2 regions of the Oceanisphaera submarina genome follow, and region 1 is predicted to be linked to the other one. Evidence: predicted binding sites of a transcription regulator. Region 1 holds the regulator's gene; the other holds the start of a gene.

Region 1 (4,373 bases):
AACACCCGCGCAAGCTGCTCGACGATATAAACGGATCTGTGTTTGCCGCCGGTACAGCCGATGGCGACGGTCACGTAGCTGCGGTTGTTGCGTTCCAGGTGTGGCATCCAGGTGACCAGCAGGTTTTCAATCTGCCACAGGTATTTGGTGACCTCGGGCTGGCTGTTCAGGTAGCCGGCGACCGGTTCGTCCTGGCCGGTAAAAGGCCTCAGTTCCGCTATCCAGTGAGGATTGGGCAGGAAGCGGGCATCGAATACGAAATCCGCATCCTGAGAGATACCGTATTTGTAACCGAAGGACTCGAACACCCAGTTCAGCTCGCGTTCCTTCTTGCCGAGAATGCGCGCGCGGATAATTTCGCTCAGATCGTGAATACTGAGATCGGAGGTATCGATACGCAGATCGGCGGCGGAAGACAGGGGCGACAGCAGGTGGGTTTCCTGACGGATGGCTTCGTCCAGGGTCAGGCTGAGACGAGACAGGGGATGCAGCCGGCGGGTGTCGCCGAAGCGGCGAATAAGGGCGGCGTTGTCTGCATCGATGAAGATGCTGGACAGGCTGACTCCTTCCATGGCGCTAACTTCGGCCAGGCAGGCCTCCAGTTTGTCGGCACCGTCGGGCAGGTTGCGTACATCGATACTGACCGCCACCTCGCCGGGCTTGCGTCGACGCATCTGTACCAGCTCGGGCAGCAGCTCGACGGGGAGATTATCGACACAGTAATAGCCCAGATCCTCAAGCACACGCAGGGCTACGGTTTTCCCCGAGCCCGAACGGCCACTGACGATCACCAACTGCATATTGCTCTCCTCAGGAAGAAACCATGATGTTATAGAGCTCGTCATCGCTGCCGGCCTGGCGCAACTGCTTGCAGACCTGCTTGTTACTGAGCTTTTCGGCAATCAATGACAGCGTCTTGAGATGCTGTTTACACTCCTGCTCCGGTACCAGCAGGGCGAACACCAGGCCAACCGGCTGATTGTCGATGGCATCGAACTCTACCGGTTCGGCAAAGGTGAGTAAAACCGCCGTCGCCCGGTTGTCATCGCTGATACGACCATGAGGAATGGCGATACCGTTACCGATACCGGTGCTACCCATTTTTTCCCGGGCCAGCAGGCAGTCAAACAGCTGCTGACTGCTGATGTTGAGGTGCAGGGCGGCCAGCTCGCTGATGATTTCCAGCGCACGTTTTTTGCTCGTGCAGGGGACTGCACTGCGGGTGCAGCCCCTGCTCAGTATGTCGGCGACTTCCATGGTTATTTTTGCTTGAGCTTCTCTTTGTGTTTGATTATTTGGCGATCGAGCTTGTCGATCAAGCCATCGAGGGCGGCGTACATATCGTCATGTTGAGAGTTGGCAAAGATTTCGCCGCCGCTGAGGTGGATTTTAGCTTCGGCAACCTGCTGCAATTTTTCGAGTGTGAGGACGACGTGTACATTGGTAATGTTGTCGAAATGACGCTCCAGTCGGGAAAACTTGCTGTTCACATAGTCACGCAGGGAGTCCGTGATGTCTACATGGTGTCCAGTCAGATTTATTTGCATATCGTCTTCCTTCTAGGTCTGCCTTTACATCAGGCGTTTACGCTGATTGGAAGGGGGGATGGCCAGCGATTCCCTGTACTTGGCGATGGTCCGCCTGGCCACCTGTATCCCCTGTTCGGCCAGCAGCTGGGCAATTTTGCTGTCGCTCAGTGGCTTGGCCGGGTTTTCCGCACCGACCAGTTTCCTGATCAGGGCACGAATTGCCGTCGACGAACATTCTCCACCATCATCGGTACCCACATGGCTGGAGAAAAAATACTTCAGTTCAAACACCCCTCTGGGGGTATGCATGAATTTCTGGGTGGTGACCCGGGAGATGGTGGATTCGTGCATTTCCACCGCCTCGGCCACATCATTCAGCACCATCGGCTTCATGGCCTCGGGCCCATACTCAAAGAATGCCTGTTGTTGTTCCACAATACAATTGGCAACCTTGAGCAGGGTCTCATTTCGACTCTCGAGACTCTTGATAAACCACTTGGCGTCCTGCAAGTGGTTGCGGATAAACTGGCCGTCTTCGCTGTTTCTGGGTTGGCGGGCCATGGCGGCATAGGTCTGGTTCAGCCTGACCTTGGGCATGGCTTCCGGGTTGAGTTCGGCGACCCAGCCACCCTGTCGCTTGGTGACCACCACGTCCGGAATCACATATTCGGAGCTGCTCTGAAGCACGCTGTTACCCGGTCTGGGCTCCAGCTGCTGGATCAGGGACAGTACTTCCCTGAGCTCTTCTTCTTTCAGTCTGGTCTTGCGTTGCAGGCTGCGGTAGTCCCGGGTGCCGAGCAGATCCATGTGCCGGTCAATGACGAGACGGGCCTCGTTCAGCCAGGGAGTGTCGGCGGGAAAAGGGTCCAGCTGAATGCGCAGGCATTCCTGCACGCTGCGGGCGGCGACGCCGATAGGGTCGAAATGCTGGATGCGCTTCAGCACCGCCTCCACTTCATCTGCTTCTATCTCCTGTTCGCCGCCGGAGACGGCGGTGAGGATATCCTCCAGACCCTGAGTCAGGTAGCCGGCATCATCGATGGCGTCGATAATGGCCAGTGCTATGGCCTGATCGGTCTCGCTGAAAGGGGTCAGTTGCATCTGCCACAGCAGGTAATCCTGCAGCGTTTCCGTGGTTTCTCCCTGGTAGACGGTATCCTCCATGCCTTCGGGAAGGCCGCCGTTCCCGGCGCTGCCGGTTGAGGTGGTATAGATATCGTCCCAGTGGGTGTCCATCGGCAGTTCGTCGGACAGCTGATTCTGCTCCATGGCGGTATCGGCGGCCATCTGCTCGTCGTTGCCGCCGTCGGCCACCTCGATGCTGTCCGGCTCTTCCTGTTCCAGCAGGGGGTTGCTTTCCAGGGCCAGCTGAATTTCCTGTTGCAGTTCCAGGCTCGACAGTTGCAGCAGACGAATGGCCTGTTGCAACTGGGGGGTCATGGTCAGCTGCTGTCCCATACGTAACTGAAGAGTTGGCTTCATCGTTGGTAAAGTCCTTCTATATCAACCGCATGGGGCTCCAGCGGGTCAGCTTAGAGGCTGAATTGTTCACCCAGATAGACTTTCTTGACCTGCTCGTTCGCGAGGATTTCGGCCGGGGTGCCGGCGGCGATACGATGACCATGACTGACAATGTAGGCCCGCTCGCAGACGTCCAGCGTCTCGCGCACGTTGTGATCGGTGATCAGCACCCCCAGGCCTCTATCGCGCAGGTGCAGAATGATTTTCTTGATGTCGATTACCGAGATGGGATCGACTCCGGCGAAGGGTTCATCCAGCAGTATGAAGCGCGGATCGGCCGCCAGTGCGCGGGCAATTTCCACCCGTCGGCGTTCACCACCTGACAGACTCATACCGGCACTGTCGCGGATATGGGTGATATTGAACTCTTCCAGCAGCTGCTCCATTTTCTCGTCGCGGCCGGCGGCGTCCAGATCCTTGCGGGTTTCGAGTACCGCCATTAAGTTGTCGGCTACGCTCAGACGCCGAAAAATGGAGGCTTCCTGGGGCAGATAACCGATACCGGCGCGGGCTCGCACATGCATCGGCTGATAGCTGATGTCCTGCTCGTCGATGGTGATGCTGCCGGCGTCGCGCTGTACCAGGCCCACTATCATGTAGAAAGAGGTGGTCTTGCCGGCCCCGTTGGGGCCGAGCAGGCCGACGATCTGGCCGGTATTGACGGTCAGGCTGACATCGGCCACTACCTGACGGCCCTTGTAACTCTTCTGCAGCCCGCGGGCTTTCAGTGTTGCCATGATCAGTTCTGTATCTCTTTTTTATTCATGTCCTGCAGCTGTTCAGGCAGAAAAATGGTGGTAACGCGGTCTGCTCCACCCTGGCTTTCGGCTTCCATCTGTTCCTTGTCGATATGGTAGCGAATACGATAGCCGGTCACGATATTGTCGTTCTGCTTCAGCTTCGCCTCCTTCAATAGGGTGAGGGTGCGTGCCTTCATATCGTAGTGGATCTCCCGGGCCTCGGCCTTGACCGGCTGGCCGTTGTCCAGCACCTGGTAGTAGGTGGCTGGCGCGCCGTGGGCGGTCATCGATTGCAGACCCTGTTCGGTGCGGATCACCACCAGTCTGTCGGCTCGCACATCCATGGTGCCCTGTTTGACCACGACCCGCTCGCTGAAGGTCACCTTGTTGTCGGCCAGCTCCACCAGCTGGCGACCGGCATCTATGGTTACCGGCTGGCTGAAATCAGCCTCTTTGGCCTCGGCCAGGCTCAGGCTCAGGGCCAGCAGGCCGCCGATGCTAAGGAGTAAAGTAGGTTGCCCGGGTTTCATGCAGTAATTCCACTGTTTGTTGATCAAGCTTGCCCAACAGCCCCTGGCCCTGG
Region 2 (4,373 bases), on a different contig from region 1:
CTGATGCGCACGTATTCTTCGCCGGTATTCAGCATTATCCACTTTTCGCCCTGCACCAGCAGGTTACCGTTGGCCAGCACCTGGGCCACGCTGACGGTAATGCTGCCCTGCAGGCTGTTGCTCTGGTTGGTGTTGGCCTGACCGTCGAATTCGTTGTTGCTCGACATGGAAGCCTGTAGTGGGTAACCGCCGATGTTGACCGGCGCCCCCCCGAGACTGAGCGGGTTGATGTTCAGACTGGAGTCTTTTCCCTGCTGGGTAGTGGCGCGCTTCTGGGCACGGGTAGACTCGGCCAAATCGACGGTAATGATGTCGCCAACCCGGTGCGCCTTGATGTCGGAATACAGGCTGTTGGCGTAGTTGTCCCTGAAAATACCGCCGTTGGGTTCCAGCTGCTGTTCGCTCAGGCTGGGGATCACCGGCGCAAAGGCGGGATCATCCGGTTTGGGGGTATAGGGGGTGCTGGTGCAGCCCGCCAGTCCGCCAAGCCCCAGAACCAATGCCGTCATTATGCTACGCATTACACTCACCCTGTTTAAAGACCCGTTACAGCTGCTGGTTGACGTAAGCCATCATTTCATCAACCGACGAGATCACCTTGGAGTTCATTTCGTACACCCTCTGGGCCTGGATCAGGTTAACCAGCTCTTCGGTGACGTTGACGTTGGAGGTTTCCAGCATACCCTGCTTGATGGTGCCGTAGCCGTCGGCCCCGGCAATGCCCTGCAGTGCCGCACCGCTCGACTGGGTTTCCAGATAGAGGTTTTCACCCTTGGGTTGCAGACCGGCCGGGTTGGCGAAGTCGGTCAGGATCAACTGGCCAATCACCTGGGATTCGGCCTGACCGGCCAGTTGCACCGATACCTCGCCGTTGGTGCCCACGCTGATGCTCTGGGCATTGGCGGGGATCTGCATTTCCGGCTGCAACGGATAGCCGTTGCCGGGGGTAACGATGATGCCTTCTTCATTGAGGGCAAACTGACCGTTACGGGTGTAGCCGGTGGTGCCGTCGGGCAACATGACTTCAAGAAAGCCACGGCCGTCAATCATCACATCCAGGGCGTTATCGGTGGTTTGCACGCTGCCCTGGGTAAAGGTTTTCTGGGTGGCCACCACCTTGCTGCCCGCCCCCAGCATGAGGCCGGATGGCAGATTGGTGTCGGCGGTCGCCCGGCCACCGGGCTGGTGAATGTTCTGATACAGCAGGTCTTCGAAGATGGCCCGGCCTTTCTTGAAGCCGACGGTGCTGGCGTTGGCCAGGTTGTTGGAGGTGACCGAAATATTGGTCTGCTGGGCATCGAGGCCGGTTTTACTAATCCATAATGCGGGGTTCATCGCAATCTCCTTTAGATACGCAGCAGCTGTGCATGGGCTTTGTCATTCTCTTCGGCGTGACTCATCATCTTCAGCTGGGTTTCGAAACGGCGCTGCAAGTCGATCAGGTGGGTCATTTCGGCCACCGGGTTGACGTTGCTGCCTTCCAGAGCGCCCGCAATCAGCTGCACCTGCGCCGAAGGTGCCTCGGGCTGACCGTCTTTACGACGGAAGAGACCATCCAGTCCTTTTTCGATGTCACCGTTATCGGGCAACACCGTCTTGATGCGTTGCAGCTCTGCACCGCCGTTGGCGGGCTCGCCTTCCAACCTCGCAAAGATGGTGCCGTCTTTGTTGATTTCCATTTTTTCCAGCGGCAACGGCAAAAAAATGGGCCCGCCGTTGTCGTCCAGCACGTTGAGGCCGTTGCTGGTTTGCAGCACGCCCTCGGGAGTGAGCTGCAGGCTGCCGAACCGGGTGTAAGCCTCGGAGCCGTCCTTGGACTCCACCGCCAGCCAGCCGTCGCCGGCCACGGCAACGTCAAGATCCCGACCCGTGGTCTGAATGGGACCGGAGGCAAAACTTTGCCCCGGCCGCTCGGCCATGGCAAACACCCGGCTGGGCAAGCCTTCACCAAAGGCCTGCATGGCCCGGGCCTGCTCCATATCGGCCTTGAAGCCGGTGGTGTTGGCGTTGGCCAGATTGTTGGCACGCAGGGCCACGCTGTGCATGTTTTCTTTGGCGCCAGACATGGCGATATAAAGCAAATGATCCATTTCAGCTCCGTCGACGTTGTTGCCGAATAAGTACTGAGTGATGCTGAACGTCAGCTATTGCACAAACTAGATTGCATAATCATCTGCAAGATTAGTGCCATTAGACAAAGCTGTTAGTCATGAATAAACAAAAAATCAAAGCGAGATCCTGACTGTCGTCAGGATGACGGACACCACTGAAAACACCGAACATAATAAAACACCGCTCTTTGGGGAACGGTGTATTTCTTTCGACTTCAAGCTTATTGCCTACGGCTATTTCTTACCGGATTTGCAATATGGTCTGCTGCAGGGTGCTGTTCACTTCCAGTGCCCGGGAGTTGGCCTGAAAATTACGCTGGGCGGTGATCAAATCCACCAACTCGCTGGTCAGGTTGGTGTTTGAGCTCTCCAGCGCCGCCACGCTGACCTTACCGAATACGCCGGTATTGGGCTGACCGGTCACGGCTTCACCCGACAGCAGCGATTGCCGCCATTGGGTATCGCCAACCTGAGTCAGGCCCTGATCGTTGGGGAAGCGCGCCATGGCCACTATGCCCAGGTTTTCTGAAGTACCGTTGCTGTAGGTGGCCTGCACCAAGCCATCGGGGCCGACATCCACCTTGGTCAGTCGACCGACAGTGGTACCATTCTGGCTGGAAGAGGTCACCTCGAACGGACCGGAATTAAGACTGGCAGAGTCGATTTTAACGGTTAAGGTTTGAGTCGGATCTGAGCCATTGGTAAAGCCCAGAGCATTCGTCGTGAACTCGGTTGGCAGAGGTGCCGTCAAAACACCGCTGCTGTCAAAGGTCAATTGCTGCGGACCACCTAGCGCTTCTTGACCATCAACATAGACATACATCTGCCATTCGTTAGTGCCCGCCGCAGCATTACTGTCCTTGACGAAATACTGGGTCATGGTGTGGGTGTCACCCAAGGAGTCGTATACGGTCAATGAAGTAGATGACGTATAAGTGGCGGAATTACCCGGGTCGAAATTTGCCGGATCCAGGGCTCCGGCCTTGGCGGGCAAATTGATACCGGTATTGACCTCTGTAGTTGCCTGGGGTTCACCGGCCTTGTCGGGAATTTTCAGCGCCTGGGTGCTGTTCAGGCCCAGACCGGCAGGGGTGCCGTCGGCATTGGCCTGGTAGGTCTGTAAATAGTGTCCCTGGGAGTTGGTGATAAAACCCTGATCATTGAGTCGAAAGGCGCCGGCCCGGGTAAAGGTGCGATCCAGAGAGCCTTGCTCGTTGGACATTACAAAAAAGCCGCTGCCGTTGATGGCCATGTCCAGCGAGTTGTTGGTGAACTGCAAGGCGCCCTGATGGAACTGCTGGGACACGGAGGCGGTTTGAACACCGCTGCCGGTACTGGTCTTGGCGTTGGAAAAAATGGAGTTGGCATACACGTCGGCAAATTCGGCCCGCGACTCTTTAAAGCCGAGGGTGTTGACGTTGGCAATGTTGTTGGCGGTTACGTCCAGATCTTTCTGGGCCGCGTTAACGCCGCTCAGGGCAATATTAAAAGACATTAATGTTCTCCTTATGCCGCTTTACGGCCGGCTATTTCGAGTACCTGATTCAGAGGAATGCCCCCCAGACCAGCAAGGTTCACCAGAGTCGGGCTGGTGGCACTGCCCAGGGTGACGCTGTCGACCCTGCCAAAGGCCAGGGCATTAAGATCTTCACGTTGATTATCAATCAGGCCGCTGACCTTGATTTTGTAACGGCCCTCGGGCGCCGGCTCGCCATTGTCGTTCAGGCCGTCCCAGGTAAAGGGCACGTTGCCTTTTTGCGGGCCGTCCAGTGACATGGTTCGCACCAGTTCACCCTTTTCATTTTCTATTCTGATCAATACGTTATCAGCTCCCTCGCCGGTTACGGCGATGCCGTCTACCGCTTCAGACTGATCCCAATAGGCCAGGTTGCTGGGCAGCAAGACTTTTTGCCCGACCAGGCTGGAGGCCTGCAGCGCCTGGCTGGAGGTCATGACGTCACTTAGGCTCGACAGTTTTTCGCTCATCTGATTGATGCCGTCGGCGGTGGTGAAGGACGTCATCTGGGCAATCATCTGGGAATTATCCGCCGGCTTGAACGGATCCTGATAGGCCAGTTGCTGGGTCATCAATGCAAAAAAGTCTTCCTGCCCCAACTGGGCCCGGCTGGGATCTTCGGCTTTTTCGGCCGGGCTTTGCTCTCCGGGCCATTGCAGACCGTTAAGATAATCGTTATTTACTTGCATGCGTTATTACCCCTTACCCAGCCGCAGGGTCTGCTGCAGCATCTGTTTGGCGGCATC

Evidence for each region. The regulator sigma-54, encoded in region 1, starts transcription at its own class of promoters, with help from an activator protein. The targets are predictions, from matches to a motif close to TGGCACNGTTTTNGCTT.
Region 2: flgF (flagellar basal-body rod protein FlgF) is a predicted target of sigma-54. The motif match lies at 2,174-2,190, and genes of this name have one in related genera.

The regions. Positions count from the first base shown of each region.
Region 1 covers NZ_JBKGFN010000011.1:45,753-50,125, forward strand. Annotated here, with positions in the region: gene rapZ (RNase adapter RapZ) at 1-800, opposite strand, end outside; gene ptsN (PTS IIA-like nitrogen regulatory protein PtsN) at 811-1,257, opposite strand; gene hpf (ribosome hibernation promoting factor) at 1,260-1,547, opposite strand; gene ACLEIV_RS11600 (RNA polymerase factor sigma-54) at 1,572-3,011, opposite strand; gene lptB (LPS export ABC transporter ATP-binding protein) at 3,062-3,787, opposite strand; gene lptA (lipopolysaccharide transport periplasmic protein LptA) at 3,790-4,320, opposite strand; gene lptC (LPS export ABC transporter periplasmic protein LptC) at 4,289-4,373, opposite strand, start outside.
Region 2 covers NZ_JBKGFN010000015.1:98,313-102,685, forward strand. Annotated here, with positions in the region: gene flgH (flagellar basal body L-ring protein FlgH) at 1-521, opposite strand, end outside; gene flgG (flagellar basal-body rod protein FlgG) at 547-1,335, opposite strand; gene flgF (flagellar basal-body rod protein FlgF) at 1,347-2,090, opposite strand; gene flgE (flagellar hook protein FlgE) at 2,353-3,606, opposite strand; gene ACLEIV_RS14510 (flagellar hook assembly protein FlgD) at 3,618-4,316, opposite strand; gene flgC (flagellar basal body rod protein FlgC) at 4,323-4,373, opposite strand, start outside.